Regions from separate parts of the Microbacterium sp. PRC9 genome, predicted to be linked through region 1. Evidence: predicted binding sites of a transcription regulator. Region 1 holds the regulator's gene; each other region holds the start of a gene.
What was found. The regulator HrcA, encoded in region 1, represses chaperone genes, less so after heat shock. The targets are predictions, from matches to a motif close to TTNGCACTCGNNNNNNNCGAGTGCNAA.

Region 2: the regulator HrcA is predicted to act here: its motif matches at 1,686-1,712, upstream of groL (chaperonin GroEL).
Region 3: the regulator HrcA is predicted to act here: its motif matches at 2,428-2,454, upstream of Q9R33_RS00800 (Hsp20/alpha crystallin family protein).

What each region holds. Positions count from the first base shown of each region.
Region 1 covers NZ_JAUZUR010000004.1:94,495-102,036, forward strand. The annotation lists gene Q9R33_RS09705 (16S rRNA (uracil(1498)-N(3))-methyltransferase) at 1-611, opposite strand, end outside; gene dnaJ (molecular chaperone DnaJ) at 615-1,730, opposite strand; gene hrcA (heat-inducible transcriptional repressor HrcA) at 1,782-2,822, opposite strand; gene hemW (radical SAM family heme chaperone HemW) at 2,951-4,168, opposite strand; gene Q9R33_RS09725 (DUF1990 family protein) at 4,176-4,826, opposite strand; gene lepA (translation elongation factor 4) at 4,854-6,704, opposite strand; gene Q9R33_RS09735 (aminotransferase class I/II-fold pyridoxal phosphate-dependent enzyme) at 6,762-7,542, opposite strand, start outside.
Region 2 covers NZ_JAUZUR010000002.1:359,948-367,489, reverse strand. The annotation lists gene groL (chaperonin GroEL) at 30-1,649, opposite strand; gene Q9R33_RS05340 (cold-shock protein) at 1,838-2,038, opposite strand; gene Q9R33_RS05335 (LytR C-terminal domain-containing protein) at 2,169-2,738, opposite strand; gene Q9R33_RS05330 (DUF3263 domain-containing protein) at 2,807-3,055, opposite strand; gene Q9R33_RS05325 (DUF2332 domain-containing protein) at 3,065-4,084, opposite strand; gene msrB (peptide-methionine (R)-S-oxide reductase MsrB) at 4,283-4,693, shown strand; gene Q9R33_RS05315 (nitroreductase family protein) at 4,693-5,238, shown strand; gene pucL (factor-independent urate hydroxylase) at 5,277-6,176, opposite strand; gene uraH (hydroxyisourate hydrolase) at 6,178-6,504, opposite strand; gene uraD (2-oxo-4-hydroxy-4-carboxy-5-ureidoimidazoline decarboxylase) at 6,501-6,998, opposite strand; gene bcp (thioredoxin-dependent thiol peroxidase) at 7,028-7,498, opposite strand; gene Q9R33_RS05290 (aldolase/citrate lyase family protein) at 7,540-7,542, opposite strand, start outside.
Region 3 covers NZ_JAUZUR010000001.1:189,415-196,956, forward strand. The annotation lists gene Q9R33_RS00790 (low temperature requirement protein A) at 33-1,190, shown strand; gene Q9R33_RS00795 (thymidine kinase) at 1,282-1,866, shown strand; gene Q9R33_RS00800 (Hsp20/alpha crystallin family protein) at 1,923-2,375, opposite strand; gene Q9R33_RS00805 (L-serine ammonia-lyase, iron-sulfur-dependent, subunit alpha) at 2,519-4,120, opposite strand; gene Q9R33_RS00810 (VOC family protein) at 4,227-4,598, opposite strand; gene Q9R33_RS00815 (hypothetical protein) at 4,703-4,873, shown strand; gene Q9R33_RS00820 (alpha/beta fold hydrolase) at 5,102-5,833, shown strand; gene Q9R33_RS00825 (VWA domain-containing protein) at 5,980-7,542, shown strand, end outside.

The DNA.
Region 1 (7,542 bases):
GGGGCGATGCCGCCTTCGGGCCCGACGACGAGCACGATGTCGCGCTCCTCACCAGGGTCGACCGCGAGTGCACTGAGCCGCTCGGTCGCCGTCGGCTCCAGGATCAGGACGACGGATGCTGCCGCCCGGCGCACGAGCGCCGCGGTCGTGGTGAGCTCCGCCACCTCCGGCACCCACGCGCGGTGGGCCTGCTTCGCGGCCTCCCGCACGATGGTCGCCCAGCGGGCGCGGCCCTTCGCGGCCTTCGCCGCGTCCCAGCGGGACACGCTGCGCGCGGCCTGCCACGGCACGATCTCGTCGACGCCGAGCTCGGTCGCCGCCTGCACGGCGAGCTCGTCCCGGTCCCCCTTGGCGAGGGCCTGCACGAGCACGATGCGCGGGCTCGGGGGCGCAGCATCCGTCCGTCTGTCGATGCGCACGACCACCTCGCGGGGCGCCACCGACTCGACCGAGCCCGTGAGCCACGCTCCGCGGCCGTCACCGACCGTGACCTCCTCGCCGACGCGCACCCGGCGCACCGTCGAGGCGTGGTGGGCCTCCGCGCCGGTGAGCGTCACCGCGTCGCCGGGAGCGGCGTCGACGGGCTCGTCGAGGAGGAAGTGCAGTGCCATGGGTCAGCTGTTCCGGAACCGATCGCGGAGCTTCGCGAAAAGGCCCTGGTGGAACTCTGCGAGCTTGGGGGCCGGCGCCTTGGTGCGCTTCGCGAAGTCCTCGATGAGGGCGCGCTCCTTGTGGTCGAGTCGCGTGGGCGTGACCACGTGCACGCCGACCTTAAGATCGCCGCGCTGCGAGCCGCGCAGCGGCGTGATGCCGCGGCCCTTGATCGTCAGGATGTCTCCCGCCTGCACGCCTGCCCGCACTTCGAGGTCGACCGGGCCGTCGAGGGACTGGATGGTCGTCGTCGTGCCGAGGATGGCGTCGGGCATCGACACCTCGAGCGTCGCCAGCAGGTCGTCGCCGTCACGGCTGAACACCTCGTGCGGCTGCACCGTGACCTCGATGTACAGGTCGCCGTTGGGGCCGCCGGCCGGGCCGACCTCGCCCGAACCCGGCAGCTGCAGGCGGAGTCCGGTCTCCACGCCGGCCGGGATGTCGAGCGACACGGTGCGGCGGGCGCGCACGCGGCCCTGGCCCTGGCAGGTGGCGCACGGGTAGGGGATGGTGGTGCCGTAGCCCTGGCAGACGTTGCACGGCTGCGTCGTGACCACGTTGCCGAGAAGGCTTCGCACCTGGCGCTGCACGTTGCCGGTGCCGTGGCAGATGTCGCACGTGACCGGGCTCGTCCCGGGCTGGCAGCACGAGCCCTGACAGGTCTCGCACACGACGGCCGTGTCGACCTCGATGTCGCGGTGGGTGCCGAACACCACATCGCCGAGCTCGAGGGTGACGCGGACCAGGGCGTCCTGCCCGCGCTCGCGGCGCGATCGCGGCCGGCCGCCGCGTGATCCGCCCGCCGCACCGAAGAAGGTCTCGAAGATGTCGTTGAACCCGCCGAAGCCGCCGGCCCCGCCGCCGAACGGCGAGTCACCGCCGCCCATGTCGTAGCGGGCGCGCTGCTCGGGGTCGCTGAGGACGTCGTACGCGTGCGTCACGAGCTTGAAGCGCTCGGATGCCTCCTCGCCCGGGTGCACATCCGGGTGCAGCTGACGGGCCAGCCGCCGGTAGGCCTTCTTGATCTCGTCGGTGGAGGCGTCGCGTGAGACGCCGAGGACCTCGTAGTGGTCAGCCACTTTCGCCTTCCTGCCGCGGCCGCGCCGCGGGATCGTGTGTGCGCGCGTGCGTCAGCGGGAGCTGTCGTCCTGCTCGAGCATGCGCGTGAGATAGCGCGCGACGGCGCGGACCGTCGCGAGGTTCGTGGGGTAGTCCATGCGCGTCGGGCCCAGCACGCCGACGCGGGCGAGGGAGCCCGTCGCGTCGTAGTCGCTGGCGACGACGGATGCCTCGGCCAGGCCGAACGCCTCGTTCTCGCGTCCGATGCTCGCCGCGAGGCCCTGCTCGTCGGCGACCATCTCGCCCATCAGCCGCAGCAGGGTCACCTGCTCCTCGATCGCCTCGAGGAGCGGATAGATGCTGCCGCGGAAGTCGGATTCTCGGCGTGCGAGGTTGGCGCTGCCGGCCATCACGAGCTTGTCCTGGCGGAACTCCTCGAGCTCCTCGGCGACGGCGCGGACGATCTCGTCGGTCGCGCGCTCGTGCGCCGGAGCCTGCGCATCCGGTCCCTCGAGGCGCTCGGCGATGCGCTGGAGCCCTTCGCGGACAGGCCGGCCGACCAGCAGGGTGCCGAGCCCGGCACGGATGTGTGCGAGGTCGACGTCGTCGAATTCCTCGCCGACGAACGTCAGGCGCTGCGACACGCGTCCCGTGTCGGTGACCACGATCACCAGCATCCGTCCGCCGCCGAGCTGGACCAGCTCGACGTGCGTGACGGTCGCGCGCGCGAACGACGGGTACTGCACGATCGCGACCTGGCCGGTCAGCTGCGTGAGCGCGCGCACGGTGCGCACGAGGACGTCGTCGAGGTCGCCGGAGCCGTCGAGGAACGCGGCGATGGCCGCCCGTTGGGCCGGCGAGAGCGGCCGGAGCTCCGCGAGATGGTCGACGAAGACGCGGTAGCCCTTGTCTGTGGGCACGCGGCCCGACGAGGTGTGCGGTGCGACGATGAGCTCTTCGTCTTCGAGCAGCGCCATGTCGTTGCGGATCGTCGCGGCCGACACTCCGAAGGCGTGCCGTTCGACGATCGCCTTGCTGCCGACCGGTTCGCGCGTGTCGACGTAGTCCTGGACGATCGCCCGCAGCACCTGCAGACCTCGTTCGCTGACCATCCCGCCTCCCCACGCCACAGCTGGCACTCGCATGACTGGAGTGCCAATTCTATCCGATGCCCCCGCCAGGATCGTCGAGCGACGCCGGGATGGATTGCGAAGCCGTCCGACGCACGATCGCGCCGGGGCTAATCGGTGAGCGCCCGCACGACCGCGTCGGCGAGCAGCCGGCCGCGCCGCGTGAGCACGACCCTCCCGCGCAGCGCGGCGGGACCCTCGATCAGCCCGTCCGCGATCAGCGCGGCGACCGCGTGACGGCCTTCGCCGAGGAGCTCCTCGACGGGGAGGCCCTCGCGGATGCGGGTGCGCAGCAGCACGCTCTCGAGGTTTCGGGCCGCGGCATCCGGGATCTCCCGCCCAGCGGCAGGCGACTCCCCCGCGGACAGCCGCTGCGCGTAGGCGGCAGGGTGCTTGACGTTCCAGAACCGCACGCCGGCGACGTGGCTGTGCGCGCCGGGGCCGAAGCCCCACCAGTCTGCGCCGACCCAGTACGCGAGGTTGTGGCGGGAGCGGTGTGCGTCACCACGCGCCCAGTTCGACACCTCGTACCAGTCGAATCCCGCGCCCGCGAGCAGGTCGTCGGCGAGCTCGTACATGTCGGCCTGCACGTCGTCGTCGGGTGCGACGACCTCACCACGGCGGATCTGGCGAGCGAGCTTGGTGCCGTCCTCGATGATGAGCGCGTACGCCGAGATGTGGTCGGGCTCGAGGGACACCGCCGCCTCCAGCGACGTGCGCCAGTCGTCGAGCGATTCACCCGGCGCGCCGTAGATGAGGTCGACGCTGACGTCGAGCCCGGCCACCCGCGCCGCGGCCACCGCGGTGCGGACGTTGTCGGGATCGTGCGTGCGATCCAGGGCCGCGAGCACGTGCGGGACGGCCGACTGCATGCCGATGGAGAGGCGCGTCACCCCGGATGCCGCGAGCTCGGCCGCGACCGCGGGCGTCACCGTGTCGGGGTTGGCCTCGACCGTGATCTCGGCCCCGTCCGCGACACCGAAGGTGTCGCGGACGCCGGCCAGCATGCGTGCGAGGTCGCCGGGCGGGAGCAGCGTCGGCGTGCCGCCGCCGAAGAACACCGTGGACGCGGGACGGTTCCCGCCGGCGCGCTCGAGCACGGGCGCCGCCAGCTCGATCTCTCGAAGGAGCGTGTCGGCGTACTCGTCCTGGCGGGCGCCGCGCAGCTCGGAGGACGTGTACGTGTTGAAGTCGCAGTACCCGCAGCGGACGCGGCAGAAGGGGACGTGCAGATACACGCTGAACTCTGCGGCCGGATCGATGCGCGTGCCGGCCGGCAGCGAGCCGTCCGAGGGAACGGGCTCGCCGAGGGGAAGAGCGGAGCCCATCAGCGCCTCACGCGGGAGTCGTGTACAGCGGCGAGATCGCGCGCAGGTACCGCGTGAACAGCTCGCGACGACGGCGCTTCGTGAGCCCCGGAAGCATCCGGTACAGCATGGCGCGGGGCGCGTCGAACGCGCGGACCGTGAACCAGACCTCGTCGTTGTCGTACCAGTCGAGCATGAACGACTCCTCGCCGCTCACAACGGAGTCGCTCACGGTCCCGAGCGCGAAGCCCACCCGCCGAGGCTCCTCGACGGCGAAGATGACGCGCAGCTCCGCGTCGGCGCGGAGCCCCCTGACGCGGCCGTCGACGCGGATCGTCGTGCCGGCGCCGACGAACGGGGTGCCGTCCGCGTCGAAGCGCTGCTCGGCCTCGGAGCGGCTGGGCCCCACGGGGTTGCCCTCGGCGTCGAAGCTCACCCCCGAGTACATGGGACCGGAGGCGGGCCGCACATCGGTGACGTCGAGCCCGGCACCGCGCTGCGCGGTCCACGACATCAGCGCCTCGCTCGCGGCGCGAAAGCGCGCTTCTCCGCTGCCGATCCGCCACGACTGCTCTGCCGGGATGCTGCGCTCCGGCGGATACTGCATCAGATCCGGCGCTTGGGTCGCCCCGACAGCGGCATAGTCGACGGTGTCGTCACGGAAGGTTCCTCGACGCATGGATTCCAGCCTACTTCGCGAGTCGCATCACTTCTTGGCAGGACCCTCGACGTCGCCTGAGAGCGCGGCGATGAACGCCTCCTGGGGGACCTCGACGCGACCGACCATCTTCATGCGCTTCTTGCCCTCCTTCTGCTTCTCGAGGAGCTTGCGCTTGCGGGAGATGTCGCCGCCGTAGCACTTGGCGAGGACGTCCTTGCGCATCGCGCGGATGTTCTCGCGGGCGATGATGCGGGCGCCGATGGCGGCCTGGATCGGCACCTCGAACTGCTGGCGAGGGATGAGCTTGCGCAGGCGCTCGGTCATCATCGTGCCGTAGGCGTACGCCTTCTCGCGGTGCACGATCGAGCTGAACGCGTCGACCTTGTCGCCCTGCAGCAGGATGTCGACCTTCACGAGGTCGGCGGTCTGCGAGCCGGCGGGCTCGTAGTCGAGGCTCGCGTAGCCCTGCGTCTTGGACTTCAGCTGGTCGAAGAAGTCGAAGACGATCTCGCCGAGGGGCATGTGGTAGCGCAGCTCGACGCGGTCCTCGCTGAGGTACTCCATGCCCAGGAGCGATCCGCGGCGCGACTGGCACAGCTCCATGACGGTGCCGACGTAGTCCTTGGGGAGCAGGATGCCGACCTTCACGACGGGCTCGGACACCTCGGCGACGCGCCCGTCCGGGTACTCGCTCGGGTTGGTCACGACGACGGTGTCGCCGGTGTCGGTCGTGACCTCGTACGTCACCGAGGGCGCCGTCGTGATGAGGTCGAGGTCGAACTCGCGCGAGAGGCGCTCGGTGATGATCTCGAGGTGCAGCAGGCCCAGGAAGCCGCAGCGGAAGCCGAAGCCGAGCGCCACCGACGTCTCGGGCTCGTACTGGAGGGACGCGTCCGACAGCTTGAGCTTGTCGAGGGCCTCACGCAGGTCGGCGTAGTCGCTCTGGTCGATGGGGTAGATCCCCGAGAAGACCATCGGCTTCGGGTCGGTGTAGCCGGCGAGGGCGTCGGTCGCGGGCTTGCGATGGTTAGTGACGGTGTCGCCGACCTTGGACTGGCGGACGTCCTTCACGCCGGTGATCAGATAGCCGACCTCGCCGACGCCAAGCCCCTTCGTGGGGACGGGCTCCGGGCTCGACACGCCGATCTCGAGGAGGTCGTGCGTCGCCTTCGTCGACATCATCTGGATGCGCTCGCGCGGCTCCAGCTTGCCGTCGACCATGCGGACGTAGGTCACGACGCCGCGGTAGGAGTCGTACACCGAGTCGAAGATCATCGCGCGGGCAGGGGCATCCGCGTTCCCCTTCGGAGCGGGGATCTGCTCCACGATGCGGTCGAGCAGCGTCTCGACGCCCATCCCGGTCTTGCCGCTTACCCGCAGCACGTCATCGGGCGAGCCGCCGATGAGGCCGGCCAGCTCTGCGGCGTACTTCTCGGGGTCGGCGGCCGGCAGGTCGATCTTGTTGAGCACCGGGATGATGTGCAGGTCGTTCTCGAGCGCGAGGTACAGGTTCGCGAGGGTCTGCGCCTCGATGCCCTGCGCGGCGTCGACCAGGAGGATCGCGCCCTCGCAGGCGGCCAGCGAACGCGAGACCTCGTACGTGAAGTCCACGTGGCCGGGGGTGTCGATCATGTTGAGCGCGAAGGTCTGGTCGGCGGTGGCCCAGGGCATGCGCACGGCCTGCGACTTGATCGTGATGCCGCGCTCGCGCTCGATGTCCATGCGGTCGAGGTACTGCGCGCGCATGTCGCGGTCGGAGACGACGCCGGTGATCTGCAGCATGCGGTCCGCCAACGTCGACTTGCCGTGGTCGATGTGGGCGATGATGCAGAAGTTGCGGATCAGCTCGGGCGGCGTGGCAGAGGGCTCGAGGGGCTTCAGGGCGCGCGGTGACATGTCCAGACGATTGTACGGGTGCGCGCTGCTCGGCGAACCCCGGCGACGGCGTCCGGGTCAGGCAGGAGCGGGGATGCGGCTCAGCCCGTCGAGCAGCTCGTCGCGGTCGCTGGCCACGCACACGCGGATCCAGCCCTCGCCCGAGGCGCCGAACGCGCTTCCCGGGGCGACGGCGACACCCTGCTCATCGAGGAACCGCTCGCACCAGGCGACGACATCGCCGCCGGAGACGTGCGCGACGTCGATCCAGAGATAGAACGCCCCTGTGGGGTCGAGGTAGCGCAGTCCCCGGGCGTCGAGGAGCGCCGTCGCGGCGGCGAGGTTGTCGCGGTAGTGCGCCGCACTGCGGGCGACGGCCACCCGGTCGCCGGTGAGGGCCTCGGCGGCCGCCCTCTGCGACGGCTCGTCGACGCAGCTGACCACGGACTCCTGCACACGCAGCATGGTCTGCCGCCATCCCGGGGGCGTGACCAGCCACCCGACCCGCGCGCCGGTCATCGCGTAGGTCTTCGACATCGAGAACACCGACAGCACGCGGCCGTCGTCATCGAGCGTCGCAGGGCTCACGTGCGGCTCGCCCCATGTGAAGCGCTCGTACACCTCGTCGCTGATGAGCCACAGGTCGTGGCGGCGCGCCAGGGCGATGAGCGCCTCCAGCGTCGGGCGGTCGAACGTCGACCCGAGCGGGTTGGAGGGGGTGTTCACGATGATCGCGCGCGCCCGCGGGGTGACCAGCGACTCGAGCTCGGCGAGATCGGGCTGGAACGCGCGTCCGGGGCGCAGCGGATACGGCACCGGCGTCGCCTGCAGGAGATGGGCGTTCATCGTGAACGTCGTG
Region 2 (7,542 bases), on a different contig from region 1:
AACGCGTTACGCGGTCGTGGAACTCTGGATCAGAAGTCCATGCCACCGGTCGGGTCGCCGACGGGAGCGGCGGCCTTCTCGGGCTTGTCGGCGACGACGGCCTCGGTCGTGAGGAACAGGCCGGCGATCGACGCGGCGTTCTGCAGCGCCGAACGGGTCACCTTGGCGGGGTCGATGATGCCCTGTGCGAACAGGTCACCGTACTCGCCCGTCGCGGCGTTGAGGCCGTGGCCGAGCGGGAGCTCCGACACCTTGTTCGCCACGACACCGGGCTCGAGACCCGCGTTGAGGGCGATCTGCTTGAGCGGAGCCTCGATCGCGACGCGCACGATGTTGGCACCGGTCGCCTCGTCACCGGTGAGCTCGAGCGAGTCGAGAGCCTTGCGGCCCGACTGGATGAGCGCGACGCCACCACCGGCGACGATGCCCTCCTCGACGGCAGCCTTCGCGTTGCGGACGGCGTCCTCGATGCGGTGCTTGCGCTCCTTGAGCTCGACCTCGGTGGCTGCGCCCGCCTTGATGACGGCCACGCCGCCGGCGAGCTTGGCGAGGCGCTCCTGGAGCTTCTCGCGGTCGTAGTCGCTGTCGGTGTTGTCGATCTCGCGGCGGATCTGGGTCACGCGACCCTCGATCTGGCCCGCCTCGCCGGCACCCTCGACGATCGTGGTCTCGTCCTTGGTGACGATGACCTTGCGCGCACGGCCGAGCAGGTCGAGGGTGGCGTTCTCGAGCTTGAGACCGACCTCCTCGGTGATGACCTGGCCGCCGGTGAGGATCGCGATGTCCTGCAGCTGCGCCTTGCGACGGTCGCCGAAGCCGGGAGCCTTGACGGCGACCGACTTGAAGATGCCGCGGATCTTGTTGAGCACGAGGGTCGCGAGAGCCTCACCCTCGACGTCCTCGGCGATGATGACGAGCTCCTTGCCGTCCTGGATCACCTTGTCGACGACGGGCAGAAGGTCCTTGATGTTCGAGATCTTCTGGTTCGCGATGAGGATGTACGGGTCCTCGAAGACCGCCTCCTGGCGCTCCGGGTCCGTGACGAAGTAGGGGTTGATGTAACCCTTGTCGAAGCGCATGCCCTCGGTGAGCTCGAGCTCGGTGCCGAAGGTCTGCGACTCCTCGACGGTGACGACGCCTTCCTTGCCGACCTTGTCGATCGCCTCGGCGATGAGCTGGCCGATCTCCGGGTCAGCGGCCGAGATGGACGCGGTCGCGGCGATCTGGTCCTTGGACTCGACCTCCTTGGCCGACTCGAGCAGCTCAGCGGTGATGGCCGCGACAGCCTTCTCGATGCCCTTCTTGAGCGAGATGGGGTCGGCGCCGGCCGCGACGTTGCGCAGGCCCTCGCGGACGAGCGCCTGGGCGAGGACCGTGGCGGTCGTGGTGCCGTCACCTGCGACGTCGTCGGTCTTCTTGGCGACCTCCTTGACGAGCTCCGCGCCGATCTTCTCGTACGGGTCGTCCAGCTCGATCTCCTTGGCGATGGAGACACCGTCGTTCGTGATCGTGGGGGCGCCCCACTTCTTCTCGAGCACGACGTTGCGACCGCGCGGGCCGAGCGTCACCTTGACGGCGTCGGCCAGGATGTTGAGGCCGCGCTCGAGGCCGCGACGGGCCTCCTCGTCGAAAGCGATGATCTTTGCCATGTGTGTGTCGTCCCTCCGGAACGTTGGCTTTGGGTATTAGCACTCAATGAAGACGAGTGCTAAATCATTCTGGCACTCGACCCTATCGAGTGCAAGCCGCGGGGACGGATGCTGAAACGCAAGGAGACGGGACGCCTCTCGGCATCCCGTCTCCGGTGTCGGTTCAGCGTCGGGCGCTGAGCCGGGCGTCAGACGACGCGCACGGACTCGGCCTGCGGCCCCTTCTGGCCGGAGCCGACCGTGAACTCCACGGTCTGCCCCTCCTCCAGAACGCGGAAGCCCGACATGTCGATGTTCGAGTAGTGGACGAAGACGTCCTGGCCGTCGGCGACGGTGATGAAGCCGAATCCCTTCTCGGCGTTGAACCATTTGACGGTGCCCTGGGTCATGCGTTTCTCCTGTTGCCGGCGGTGCAGGGCTTCATCGTATGCAGGCGAAATCGCGGCATCCGCGCGTTTCGTCACTTGTTGACATGCAGGCACACAAGTGTTTACCGGCGCGAAACACGCACTCGACGGGTCAGGGCGTAGGGGCCGGGGTCTGCCCCGCAGCGGTGCGGTCGAGACCGATCACGACGGTGAGCTGCGGCACGCCCTCCGTGGTCGCGGGGTACGCCTCGCTCTGCTCGATCTCGGCGCCTCCGATGACGCCGGCGAGACCTGCTGCCGCGGCTTCGTCAGCGGGGTCGACGTAGAACACGGTGGTCGTCGGGAAGTCCTGCGACCCCGCCTCGCCCGCGGTCACCTTGTCATCCGCCCAGCCCGCACCGACGACGACGTCCTTCATCTGCGTCGCGAGCCCTTGCTCGGGGGTCGCGTTGAGGATCATGACGTCGTAGTTCACGTCGACGACCGGCGTGACCTCGGGGACCGGCTCGACGGTCGGGGTGGGAGTGGGGATCAGCTCGATGCGTCCGGACGCCAGCAGCGTGCCGAAGATGCCCACGACGATGAGCACGACGGTGGCCAGCGCGGCCCACAGCAGGACGACCCATCCGCGCATGCGCGGGTTCTCGGCCCGGTGGGCGCCGACGCGATCCGTCTCCGGCACATCGTCGAAACGATCCCGGGGGAAGCTGGTGGTCGGCACCCGTCGATGTTACCCGCCGGAGGCCGGGCGTCCGGTCTGCGACGGTCCGCGTGGCGCGCAGCGGCGGGTCAGCGCGCGTCGGCGGCGCGGCCGGCGCGCTCGTGCAGGCGCGCCTCGCGCAGCCGGCGGAGCCGCTTGACGAGCATGGGGTCGTGCTCCTGCGCGCCGGTCGTGTCGATGAGGCGGCCGAGCAGCTGGTAGTACCGCGCCGGCGACAGGCCGAGGTCGGAGCGGATCGCCTCCTCCTTGGCCCCCGCGTGCCGGCGCCACTCGGCCTCGAAGTCGAGGATGGCGCGGTCGCGGTCGGTCAGAGGCACGCGTCCACGCTAGCCCGCAGCATCCGTTGGCCCCGTGCGCCACGCGCGCCAATGCACGAACGAGCCGAGCGGGTCGACCGCGGCGAGCGCTTCGCCGTCGCGGCCGAGCACGAAGCCGTCCCAGGACGCGGCGTCGACGGGAGGCTGCCACCGGTCGTGCAGCGCGGGCGGGTCGATCGTGATCCAGACGGCGTCGAGGGTGCGCACGGCGTCGAGGAGGCGTTCGCGTCCGGCACGCGGGATGTGCGGCAGGACCCCCGGCGTCGTGACGACGAGCGTCGCGCCGGCGGGCGCGAGCGCGGCGGCCGCGCGCAGCACCTCCGGGTCGGAGGCGTCGCCGGCGATCACATGCGGCGGGTCCGTGGCGGCGATGTCGAGGGCGGCGGCGATCCGCTCCGTTCTTCCGCTCTCCCCCGGCCACACCAGGCTCGTGAGGAATCGCCGGTCGCCCTCGTCGGAGGCGTCGAGCGGCTCGAGGTCGATCCCGGCGCGCCACACGACCCGCGGCAGCCGCAGCGGCGGTTCGCCGGTGACGTCGCACTCCAGCACCACACCCGAGGGCCCGGCGTCGGGATCGAGCGCGAGGACGCCACCGCTCCCCCGGTAGCGGTACGAATAGCGGTCGGGGTACAGGCACAGCCCGCCGCTCGCGCCGACTTCGAGCAGCGCGATCGGCCCGTCGATCGTCGCGAGGGCCGGGAGGAGGGCCGCGCACCGCTGCGGCTCGTTGGTCTGCAGACGGCGGACGGATGCCTCGGCCACGACCTCGTCGCCGTGCTCGACGAGCCACGCCGCCCACGCCGGGAACGCGCTCTCGGGCGCGCCGAGCATGCGGGTCACCGCGAACACGAGTGGCGGCTGCCGTCGCGTGGCGGGAATGCGCGCGAGGATGGCCACGACGTCCGGATCGGAGGCGACGCCGCCCGCCCACTCGGCGTACAGCGCCGACCGGCCGGGAGCCTCGTCGTGCGCGAAGCGCGCGTACCGCTCGACGACCGCCGCCTGCTCGTCCGCGTCCGCCCCGCCCATGCCCTCATCCTCCCCCACGCTGTCCTGTCGCATCGTGTCCTCCGTGAGACGACAGCCCGGGACGAGACCGTGGGGGAACCCCGAGGTCTCGTCCGCCCGGTGGGGTTTCACGGCGCAGGGGCGGCGCGGAGCCGCCCCACCCCATCGGTCGCTGGGGTTGAATGGAGGGTGGCCGTTGTGCGCGGCCGAGGAGGAACGATGACCTACGCCGTCGACAAGAGCGACGCCCAGTGGCGCGCAGACCTGACCGCCGATCAGTACGCCGTGCTGCGCGAGGCGGGCACCGAGCGGCCCTGGACCGGGGAGCTGCTCGACGAGAGCCGCGCCGGCCTCTACACGTGCGCGGCCTGCGGCGCCGAGCTGTTCCAGAGCGGCACGAAGTTCGACTCGCACTGCGGCTGGCCGAGCTTCTACGAGTCCATCCGCCCCGAGGCGGTCGAGCTCATCGAGGACAACAGCCACGGCATGGTGCGCACCGAGGTGCGCTGCGCGAACTGCGGCTCGCACCTGGGCCATGTGTTCCCCGACGGATTCGGCACCCCGACCGGCGACCGCTACTGCATGAACTCGATCTCGCTGCAGTTCACGCCCGGCGAGGGCGCGGCGTGATGTCCGGCGCGCTCGACGCCGCGCTCGCACGGCGGTCGTGGTCGAAGGTGACGGATGAGGCGCCCTCGCACGAGGAGCTCCTCGACTTCGTCGCCGCTGCCGGGCGCGTCGCCGACCACAAGTCACTGCACCCGTGGCGGCTCATCGAGCTGCGCGGCGCCGATCGACAGCGTCTGGGCAAGGCGCTCAACAAGGCCGAGGGCCACAAGGGCTCGTCGTCGAAGCCGATGCGCGCGCCGCTGATCATCGCGGTGGTGGCGAGCTACAGCAAGACGCACAAGGTGCCGCGGTGGGAGCAGGAGGCTGTCGCCTCCGGCGTCGCGCACGTCCTGAGCCTGGTGCTCGACGAGGCCGGCTGGGGCGTCTTCTGGCGGACCGCCGGAGAGCACACCCGGTCGAAGGTCGTCGCGAAGGCCCACGGCCTCAAGAAGAGCGAGGAGCTCCTCGGCTGGCTGTACGTCGGCGGGAAGCCCAAGCGCTCGCGTCCGACCCGCCGCAAGGGCGTCGACGCCACCCGCTTCGTGAGCCGCATGCCGAAGGGCTGACACGGCGCCACGACCGTGGCGCGCGCGTGGATCCGGAGTCAGCAGAAGCCGGCGATCCCGTGCCATGCGGGGTGGTTCCCCGGCACGCCGTCGCGGAGCACCGCCGCCTCGATCAGCCCGTACGGGCGGTCGGCGGCATAGAAGACCTCGTTGGGGTTGTCGAGCCCGAACGGCGTCAGATCCACCGCGATGTGGTGCAGGTTCGGCATCGAGAAGCGGATCTCGTCGATCTCGGTGCGGGCCTCGAGCACCCGCCGGCCCATCTCGTACAGGGTGTGCTGGAGCGCGAGCGAGTGCGTCCCGGCGAACGCCTCGAGCAGCAGCCGGCGCACCTCGGCGAACGACTCGTCGAACCCGACGTCGAGGCGGTTGTAGCGCCACCTCGCGGTGACCGACGTCGCGAGGATGCGGTCGTCGGTCTCGGCGAGGGTCGTGTACCGGTCGCGCACGAAACCGTGGAACTCCGACCCGGCGGACTTCAGCACCGCGAGGTCGCGCAGCCCCGAGATGACGGTCGCCTCGGCTCCGGCGAACGTGACCACGGCCGTACGGGTCTCGGTGCCGCCTCGCACGAACGAGTGGTCGTGCCCCTCGCCGTCGACGGGGATGCGGGTCCAGGTGTACTGCTCGGCCTCCCAGCGTCCGCCGGTGACCCCGTCGAACTCCCCGGTGAAATGGCGTCCCAGCCGGAGCAGGAACTCCTCGGGCGTGCCGACGCCGTCGCGGGCGAAGGCGAACACCGTGTTCTTCTGCGTCTCGGTGGCGACGATGCGCGCGTTGTCCCCCGCGATGTGGGCGGCGGTGAAGTCGCCGCGCAGCTGCGACGTCACGTCGAGGTCGGTGATCGTGTGCCGCCGACCGTCCCGGTCGACCCGGACGAGCCGCACCTCGGCCTTGCCGTACTGATTCGCGCCGAGGACGATCGTGGGCTCGGACATGTCAGTTCCCCCGATAGGTCGAGTACGCGAACGGGCTGAGCAGCAAGGGCACGTGGTAGTGCTGCGCGGAGTCGGCGACCGCGAAGTCGATCGACACGACCGGGTAGAGCGTCGCACGCCCCGTCGCGGCGAAGAAGTCGCCGGTCGCGAACGTGAGCCGGTACGTGCCGGCGTCGAGGCGCTCCGGTCCGAGATCCGAGATCCGGCCGGCCTCGTCGGTCACGCCGGACGCGATCTCGGCCCCGTCGGCCGCGGTCAGCACGACGCCGACGCCGCGCGCAGGGCCTCCGAGCGCAGCATCCAGCACGTGCGTCGTGATCTGGCTCATGAACCGATGATCCCTTCGAGTCGGAGGACGGCGATCTGCCGCAGCTGCTCCGCCACGACCGGGATCTCCTCCTCCTCAGTGTGGGCCAGCCGGTCGCTCAGCGCATCGAGGATCTCGTCGGCACGGCGCCCGGCCGCCCGGATGAGGAAGACCCGCGAGAACTTTTCCTCGTAGGCGCGGTTGCCGGCGGCGAGCGCGGCGGCCACGTCGGCGGTCGGCTCCCCGATCCCCGCCTGCTCGGATCGCGAGAGGGATGCCTCGGCTCCGCCTCCGCTCGCACGCTCGCCGATGCGGGGGTGGCGGGCGAGGGCCCCGTCGATCTCGGCCGGCGTCCACCGCGGGGCGCTCGTGCGGGCCGCCGCGAGGAGCTCCGCCGTCGTCGCATAGGGCCGCCCTGTGACGACGGCATCGACCCACCGGTCGATGTCGACGCACGGGCGCACCACGGCTCGCGCGGCTTCGGCGTCGAGGCGGTTGAACGCGTCCAGCTCCATCGCTGCGGCGGGCCTGGGTGGGGGTGGGCTCAGGCGGCCAGCTGGGCGCGGAGGCGGTCCACGTGGCCGTGGGGATCGACCCGGTACTCGGCGGACTGCACCGTGCCATCGGCATCCAGCACGAACGTCGATCGGATGAGGCCGACGCGCTCCTCACCGTTGACGACCTTGGTCCCCCATGCGCCCCACGCCTCGGCGACGGCGTGGTCCTCGTCGGAGAGGAGCGGGAACTGCAGCTGCTCGGCCTCGGCCCACTCCGCGAGCCTTTCGACCGAGTCGGGCGAGACCCCGACGACGGCGACCCCCGCCGCCTGCAGCGAGGCGAGGTTGTCGCGGAAGTCGCACGCCTCGGTCGTGCAGCCGGGCGTGAACGCGGCCGGGTAGAAGTAGACGACGAGGCGGCGGCCGGCGAAGTCCTCCGGACGCACCATCGTGCCGGTGGAGTCGGGCAGCGCGAACCCGGGGTTCGCGTCGCCCTCGTTCAGGCGGATGTCGGCCATGTCGTCGGTCCCTTCGATGGTTCGTCGCTCGGCGTCGCCGGTCA
Region 3 (7,542 bases), on a different contig from region 1:
GGGGCATGCCCTTCGGGATGACGCGGAACGTGATGAGGCCGACGGACACTCCGCGCGCCGACCGGGTGACGTACATAGAGCTCTTCTTCGACCTCGTGTTCGTGTTCGCGCTGACGCAGCTGTCGGCCTACCTCTACGAGAACCAAAGCCCGCTCGGAGTCCTCGAGGGCGTGATCGTCGTGTGCGCGCTGTGGTGGGCGTGGGTGTCGACGACCTGGGTCACGAACTGGCTCGACCCGGTGACGCTGCCGGTTCGCGGCGCGGTCATCGGCCTCGCGTTCGTGTCGCTCGTCATGAGCGTCTCGATCGCCGAAGCCTTCGGCGAGCGGGCGTGGGCCTTCGCGATCGCCTACGTCATCCTTCAGGTGGGGCGTACGGCGTTCATCGTCTGGGCGACCGCCCGCCACGATCCGGCCGTGTCCAGGGACTTCACCGCGGTGCTCGCGTGGACGGTCGCGAGCGCTGTCTTCTGGTTGGTCGGCGCACTGCTGCCTCTCCCGTGGCAGCTGCCGCTGTGGGCGATCGCGCTCGGGATCGAACTCGCGGGAACGCTACTCGCGTTCCCCGTCCCGGGCCTCGGCAAGGTGCGCCTCGATCGCTGGGATCTGTCGGGTCCCCACATCGCCGAGCGGACCGCGCTCTTCGTCCTGATCGCCCTCGGCGAGGGCATGCTCGTCACCGGCCTCGTCTTCGCCGAGACCGAGTCGTCCCCGGCATCGGTCGCCGCGCTCGTCGCCGCGTTCGCGACCGCTGCCGCAGCGTGGTGGATCTACTTCGACCACGGCGAGCGGGTCGGCGCCGAGACCATCGAGGCGTCGGACACACCGGGTCGCCTGGCACGCACCGCCTACACGTGGATGCACCTCCCGATCGTGGCCGGGATCGTCGTGATCAGCGTGGGCGACAAGGACGCCCTCTCGCACCCGCACGACCACGACGTCGCCGCGACGATCGCGGTCATCGGGGGGCCGATGCTGTTCCTCGCGGGCACGGTGCTGTTCCGCCACCTGCTGGAGCGGCGCTGGGCGCGCGCACAGCTCGCGGGGATGCTCGCGCTCGCGCTCCTCGCGGCCGCCGCGAGCGTGCTCGACACGCTCACCCTCTCGGTCGCCGCGGGCCTCGTGCTCACCGGCGTCGCCGTCGGGGAAACGGTCGGGCGTGTGCGGCGAGGACGCCGCGCGGGGGGCTGATCCGCCGTCCTCGCTCCCGGGTGCCCCCCGGCCACCGTCGTTCGCGCGTCGTCTCGTGCGCCTCGCGCAGAACCGGACATAGGGTGGCGGCATGCGTGCAACCAGGCAGTCCCGGCTACAGGTGGTGTGCGGCCCGATGTTCGCCGGAAAGTCGGAGGAGCTGCTGCGCCGCGTCCGCCGCGCGCGCATCGCGGGGCTCGAGGTCGAGGTGGTGAGCCACGCGCTGGACGATCGGCGGGGCGAGGGACTGGTGAGCTCGCACTCCGGGCTGAGCGTGCCCTCGCGCTCGGTGCCCGACGTGGCGACGCTCGTCGCGGGCGTCAAGGGCCGCGGGCTCGACCTCGTCGCCATCGACGAGGCGCAGTTCTTCGGCACCGACCTCGTCCCCGCCGTCGACGGGCTGGTCGCCGACGGCGTGACCGTGGTGGTGTCAGGGCTGTGCGTCATGTTCGACGGCCGGCCGTTCGAGCCGCTGCCGGCGCTGATGGCGATCGCCGAGGACGTCGTCAAGCTCACCGCTGTGTGCGCGGTCTGTGGCGAGGATGCCGCGTTCCACCAGCGCATCGCCGAGGCTCCCACCGGCGATGCCGGTGTGCCGGCGCCTGCGCACGTCGGAGGGATCGAGTCCTACCAGGCCCGGTGCCGCAGGCACTTCACCGGAACCGCACGAGCGTAGACGACAGAACGGATGCCTCGCCGCCGCGTCGGCGAGGCATCCGTTCTGGAATGGTCCTACTGCTCGATCGGCTGGGGCGCGTCGGACTCGTGCGCCGTGATCGTCGGCGCGCCGCCCTCGGACATCACCTCGATCTTGCGCGGCTTCGCCTTCTCGCTGACCGGGATCGTCACGCTCAGCACGCCGTTGTTGTAGCTCGCGGAGATGCGCTCGGTGTCGATGCCCTGGCCCAGATTGAGCTGGCGCAGGAAGCTCGCCGCCTCTCGTTCGCGCGTGATCCACTTGACGTCGTCGCCGCTCGTCAGCGTGCGCTCCGCGCGGATGGTCAGCAGCTGTCCGTCGACGTCGATGTCGACCGAACCCGGGTCGATGCCCGGAAGGTCGGCCGTCAGGATGTAATGGTCGCCGTCGCGGTACAGGTCCATCGGCATGCGGCGGGGGCCGCGGCGCGTGTCGAAGAGACCGGCAGCAAGGCGGTCGAGGTCCCGGAACGGGTCGTTGGTGGCCATGATTATCTCCTCTCGTCGAAAGTTGAGCCTCACCGGCTCAACTGTCACCAGATTAGCACTCTCGATATGCGAGTGCTAAGCCGCCGAGCGTTCGCCGTGAACGAACGAGACCGCCACCGGGCTCCGGAGGTCAGCACTCGGCTTCAGCACTCGATGACGTTGACCGCGAGACCGCCTTCGCTCGTCTCCTTGTACTTGTGCGACATGTCGATGCCGGTCTGGCGCATGGTCTCGACGACCGCGTCGAGCGAGACGTAGTGCGAACCGTCGCCACGCAGCGCGAGCCGCGCGGCCGTCACCGCCGTGGACGCGGCGATCGCGTTGCGCTCGATGCACGGGATCTGCACGAGTCCGCCGACCGGGTCGCAGGTGAGGCCGAGGTGGTGCTCCATCGCGATCTCGGCGGCGTTCTCGATCTGCCGGTTCGTGCCGCCCATCACGGCGGTGAGGCCGCCCGCGGCCATCGCGCACGCCGATCCCACCTCGGCCTGGCAGCCGCCCTCTGCGCCCGAGATCGACGCGTTGGCCTTGAACAGCGAGCCCAGCGCGGTCGCTGTGAGGAGGAATCGACGGATGCCTCGGCGACGGTTCGCCTCCGCCACCTGTTCGTCGTCCCAGCCTGCAGCCTCTTCGGTGGTCGCCGCGTGACCGTGATAGCCGAGCAGTGCGCTGCCGACCAGCTCGCCGTAGGGCGTCACCGCGTTGCCGGCGCCGAGGCCGGAATCGGCGAGGAAGCGCCACCAGTACATCGCGACGGCGGGCAGGATCCCGGCAGCACCGTTCGTCGGAGCGGTCACGACCCGCCCGCCTGCGGCGTTCTCCTCGTTGACCGCGAGCGCGAAGGCGCCCAGCCACTCCCCCGGCAGCTCGCGACGGCCGTCGGCCTCGGCGGCCTCGAGCTGCTCGCGGATGGATGCTGCGCGGCGCTTGACCCCCAGCATCCCGGGGAGAACGCCCCCCGCCTGCAGGCCGGCCTCGACGCACGCGGCCATCGCGTCCCAGATCGCATCCAGCCCCTCGGCGATGTCCTCGTCGGGGCGCAGCGACTCCTCGTTGATGCGCGCGGCCTCGGCGATCGTGATGCCCCGCTCGTCGCACACGGCGAGCAGCTCCTCGGCGCTGGAGAAGTCCAGGGGGAACGCGCGCGGGGGCTCCCCTGCGGCCGCTGAGCCGGGCGCAGACTCACCTTCGCGGCGGATGAAACCGCCGCCGACGGAGTAGTAGGTCTCGCGGACGAGGAGTCCGGCATCCGTCGCCGCCACAGGTTCGAGAGCCGCAGGCGAGCCCGTCTCGCGCACTCCGGGCGCGGAGAGCGCACGCGCAGGTCCGTCGTCGGGCGAGGTCCACGCTTCGAGGGTCATGGCGTTGGGGTGGCCAGGCAGCCTGGTGCGCGGCGCGAACACGACGTCGCCGCGCCGGAACGGGACCGCGTGCCTCCCGGCGAGCTCGAGCGCGCGATCGTCGGGCCAGGCGCTCCAGGCGGAGCGCACAGCATCCGGATCCACCGTCTCGGGTTCGAGGCCCTGCAGCCCCGCGACGACGGCGTCGGGTGTGCCGTGGCCGATGCCCGTGGCGCCGAGCGAGCCGTACAGCGTGCAGGTGACGCGGCCGACCTGCGGCAGAACCCCGCTTTCGCGCAGGCGGACGACGAAATCGTGGGCGGCCCGCATGGGACCGACCGTGTGGGAGCTCGAGGGTCCTACGCCGATGGAGAACAGCTCGAACGCCGAGACGTAGGCGCTCATCGCGACCAGGCTAACCCGACAGGAGCGTGCACTCTGACTCCCGTTACCGACTCGATACGAGCAGGATGCCTCATCACGCGGGCATCCATCGTGCAGCCTGGCGGTCTCAGGAAGCGACGGGCCGGAACGAGACGAGGCCGACGGTGTTGCCCTCGGAGTCCTCGACGAAGGCCTGCCACTCGTCGTGCCCTGCCGGCCCGAGAGTGTCGTCCTCGTGGGTGAAGATCACGTGCGGCGGTGAGACGACCTCGGCCCGATCGCCGATCCGCTCGAGGGCCGCCGTGACGTCGTCGACATGCAGGTACAGCAGCGCGGTCGGGGCGTTGCGGTCCAGCAGCAGCCGCACGCCGTCGAGGTCGAAGAACAGCAGGCCCGGCGGATCGAACACCGCCGTCGCGTCGCTGCCGAGGAGGGAGGTGTAGAAGCCTGCGGCGCGCTCGAGGTCGTCGGCGTGCTGAGCAACCTGCACGAGTCTCATGGCGCCATTCTCGCGCCCGCCCGAGACCGATGCCAGGGACACGGCCCTTCCCGCGGCGGGCCGGTGAGGAGTATCAATGAGGGAGGCGATCCTGGAGGTTGGCGATGCTGCTTTTCGTGCTCTATCTGATCCTGATGGTCGGCGGAATGGTGATCCTGGGGCTGTCGTTCGCGTCACCGGTCCTGCCTGCGCTGGTGTTCGTCGTGGGCCTGCTCTGCATCGTGGCGGCCGTCGCGATTCCGGTCACCGCGGGAGCCTTCGAACAACGCCGGTAGCGAGCGCCCGAGCAGCCGGCGCCTGCTCGCGGTGCACCCCTCGTACGCCGCGCCGAGCGGTGCGACGATCGGGAGCAGTGGCGGACGCGGTCCCCCACCTGTGAACTTCGCGCTGGCGCCGGCGCGGCGGGCGGCCCTAAGGTGTCGGTCAGCGCGTCCAGGACAGCACACGACGCGACTTTGATCATCCGCAGCCGCCTGGGGGCGGCGCAACAGATGGGAAGTCGAATGTCAGAGAGCAAGCCGACCATCGTCCTCGTGCACGGCGCGTGGGCTGACGCCTCGAGCTGGAACGCCGTCAGCGTTCCACTTCAGGCCGAGGGATTCACCGTCCTGGCACCGCCGAACGAGCTGCGCGGGCTGACGTCCGACGCCGCCTACATCGCGTCGTTCCTCGCGCAGCGGACGAGCGGGCCCGTCGTGCTCGTCGGCCACTCGTACGGCGGCGCGGTCATCACGAACGCCGGCGCCCACGGCGGCGACGTGAAGGCGCTGGTGTACGTCGACGCGTTCATCCCCGACGAGGGCGAGACCGTCGTCGGCATCCTCGAGGGATCGGGTTCCGCCTTGGCGGTCGCGGATCCGACCACGGTCCTCGACGTCGCGGGCTACCCAGGAGCTCCGGAGGGCGCGGCCGAGGCATTCCTCAAGCCGCAGACCGTGCATGACGCGTTCGCACAGGACCTCCCCGAGGCCGACCGATGGACCATCGTCGCGACGCAGCGTCCGGCGTCGTTCGTCGCGAACGTGACGCCGTCGGCGGCGCCGGCGTGGAAGACGATCCCGAGCTGGGCCGTCCTCGGCACCGACGACCGCGTCATCCCGATCGACACGCAGCGTCGTATGGCAGAGCGTGCCGGTGCCACGATCACCGAGGTGGATGCATCCCACGTCTCGATGGTGTCGCAGCCGCAGGCGACACTGGACGCGATCCGCGCGGCGGCGGCCTCGATCAGCTGATCACGCGGAGGGCCCAGCTCACCAGGCATCGAGACTGCCCGTCCCCTATACTCCACTGAAGTATCCCCCCAAATACGACGCCGTATTCCTCAGATACGTCGACGTATCCCCGAAGCGGGCCCCACCCGCCGTCCATCGGAGTGCATGTGGTTCGAGTGCAGCCGAACACGCCCATCAACAGCGACGCCCCCACGCGGGCGGCCGTCCGCGCCGCACAGAGGCGGCGGCGCTCCCTGCTGCTGCTCGGAGTGATCCTCGTCCTCGTCGTGGCGATCGCGGTCGTCCTCGGCATCTTCCTCACGCGCGGGACCGGCACCGAGCCCGACGACCAACCTGCGTCGACGGGCGGGTGCGTGCCTTCGAGCTTGCGCGTCACCGCGGACCCAGCGCTCGCGGCAGCGCTCGAGGCGATCGTCGCCGATCTGCCCGACACCCGCGCCGACTGCCCCGATGTGACGATCGTCGCCGAAGACAGCTCCGTCACCGCGGCGGCGCTGGCTGCCGGGTCATCGCCGGACTTCGACGTCTGGGTGCCAGACTCCGCGATGTGGCCCGAGCGAGCGACCCGCCAGGCGGAGCTCACCGGCGTCGACGCGGCGGAGCTGGTCGTCAGTGCCCCCGTGGCCAGCACCCCGGTCGTGTTCGCGGCGACGGAGCCCACGGCGGCTGCGCTCGAGTCCGCAGGCGCTGGGTTCTCGAGCCTCGCGGGGCGCGCGGTCGCCGCCGTGCTGCCGGATCCGGCGGCGGTCGCGGCGAGCTCCGCCGCGCTGCTCGCGCTGCAGACGGCGGTCGGCGGGGATGCGCGTGCATTCACGGCGCTCGTGCTCGGCCTCGACACCGGCGTCGTCCCGACCGCCGCCGATGCGCTCGCGGCAGTATCGGCGGCGGCGACGCCGACGATCGCCGTGACCACGGAGCAGGCGCTGCTGGAGTACGGCCGCGAAGCGCAGACCGCACTCGTGCCGATCTACCCCGCCGATGTGAAGCCTGTGCTCGGCGTGCCCCTCGTGACGCTCGCAGACACTTCGGCCGACACCCTCGACGCCGTCGAGATGTTCGCCGCCGCCGTGGCGAGCGGAAGCGACCACCTGGCCGAGCACGGCCTGCGCGACGCGGCGGGGAACGCGCCGGACTCGCTTGCGGACTCTGACGACGCCGCCGTGGTCGCCGAGCCCATCGACAGCGCCAACCAAGCCGAAGCGCTGCGCACCTGGCAGATGCTCACCGCGCCGTCGAGGATGCTCTCGCTCAACGACGTCTCGGGCTCCATGCTTCAGCCGGCGACCGCCGACATGCGGCGCATCGACCTGTTCGAGCAGGCCGCCGTGCGCGCCGTCAACTCGCTGTCGGACGACTCGTCGCTCGCGACCTGGGTGTTCTCGAGCCGGCGGATCGGCGGACAGGACTGGCAGGAGATCGTCCCGTTCGGCCCGCTCGGCGATCCGGCGCACAAGCAGCGCACGATCGACACGGCCAACGGGCTCGACAGTCTCGTGGGCGGCGGCACAGGCCTGTACGACAGCGTGCTCGCCGCGGTGCAGTACATGCGCGACACCTATGTCCCCGGGCAGGTGCATCTGGTGCTGCTCAACACCGACGGGGTCAACGAGGATGATGACGGCCTGGACCTGCCGGGACTGCTTGCGCAGCTCGAGACTCTGCGCGATCCGGCGAAACCCGTCGCCGTCATCGCGATCGGCTACGGACCC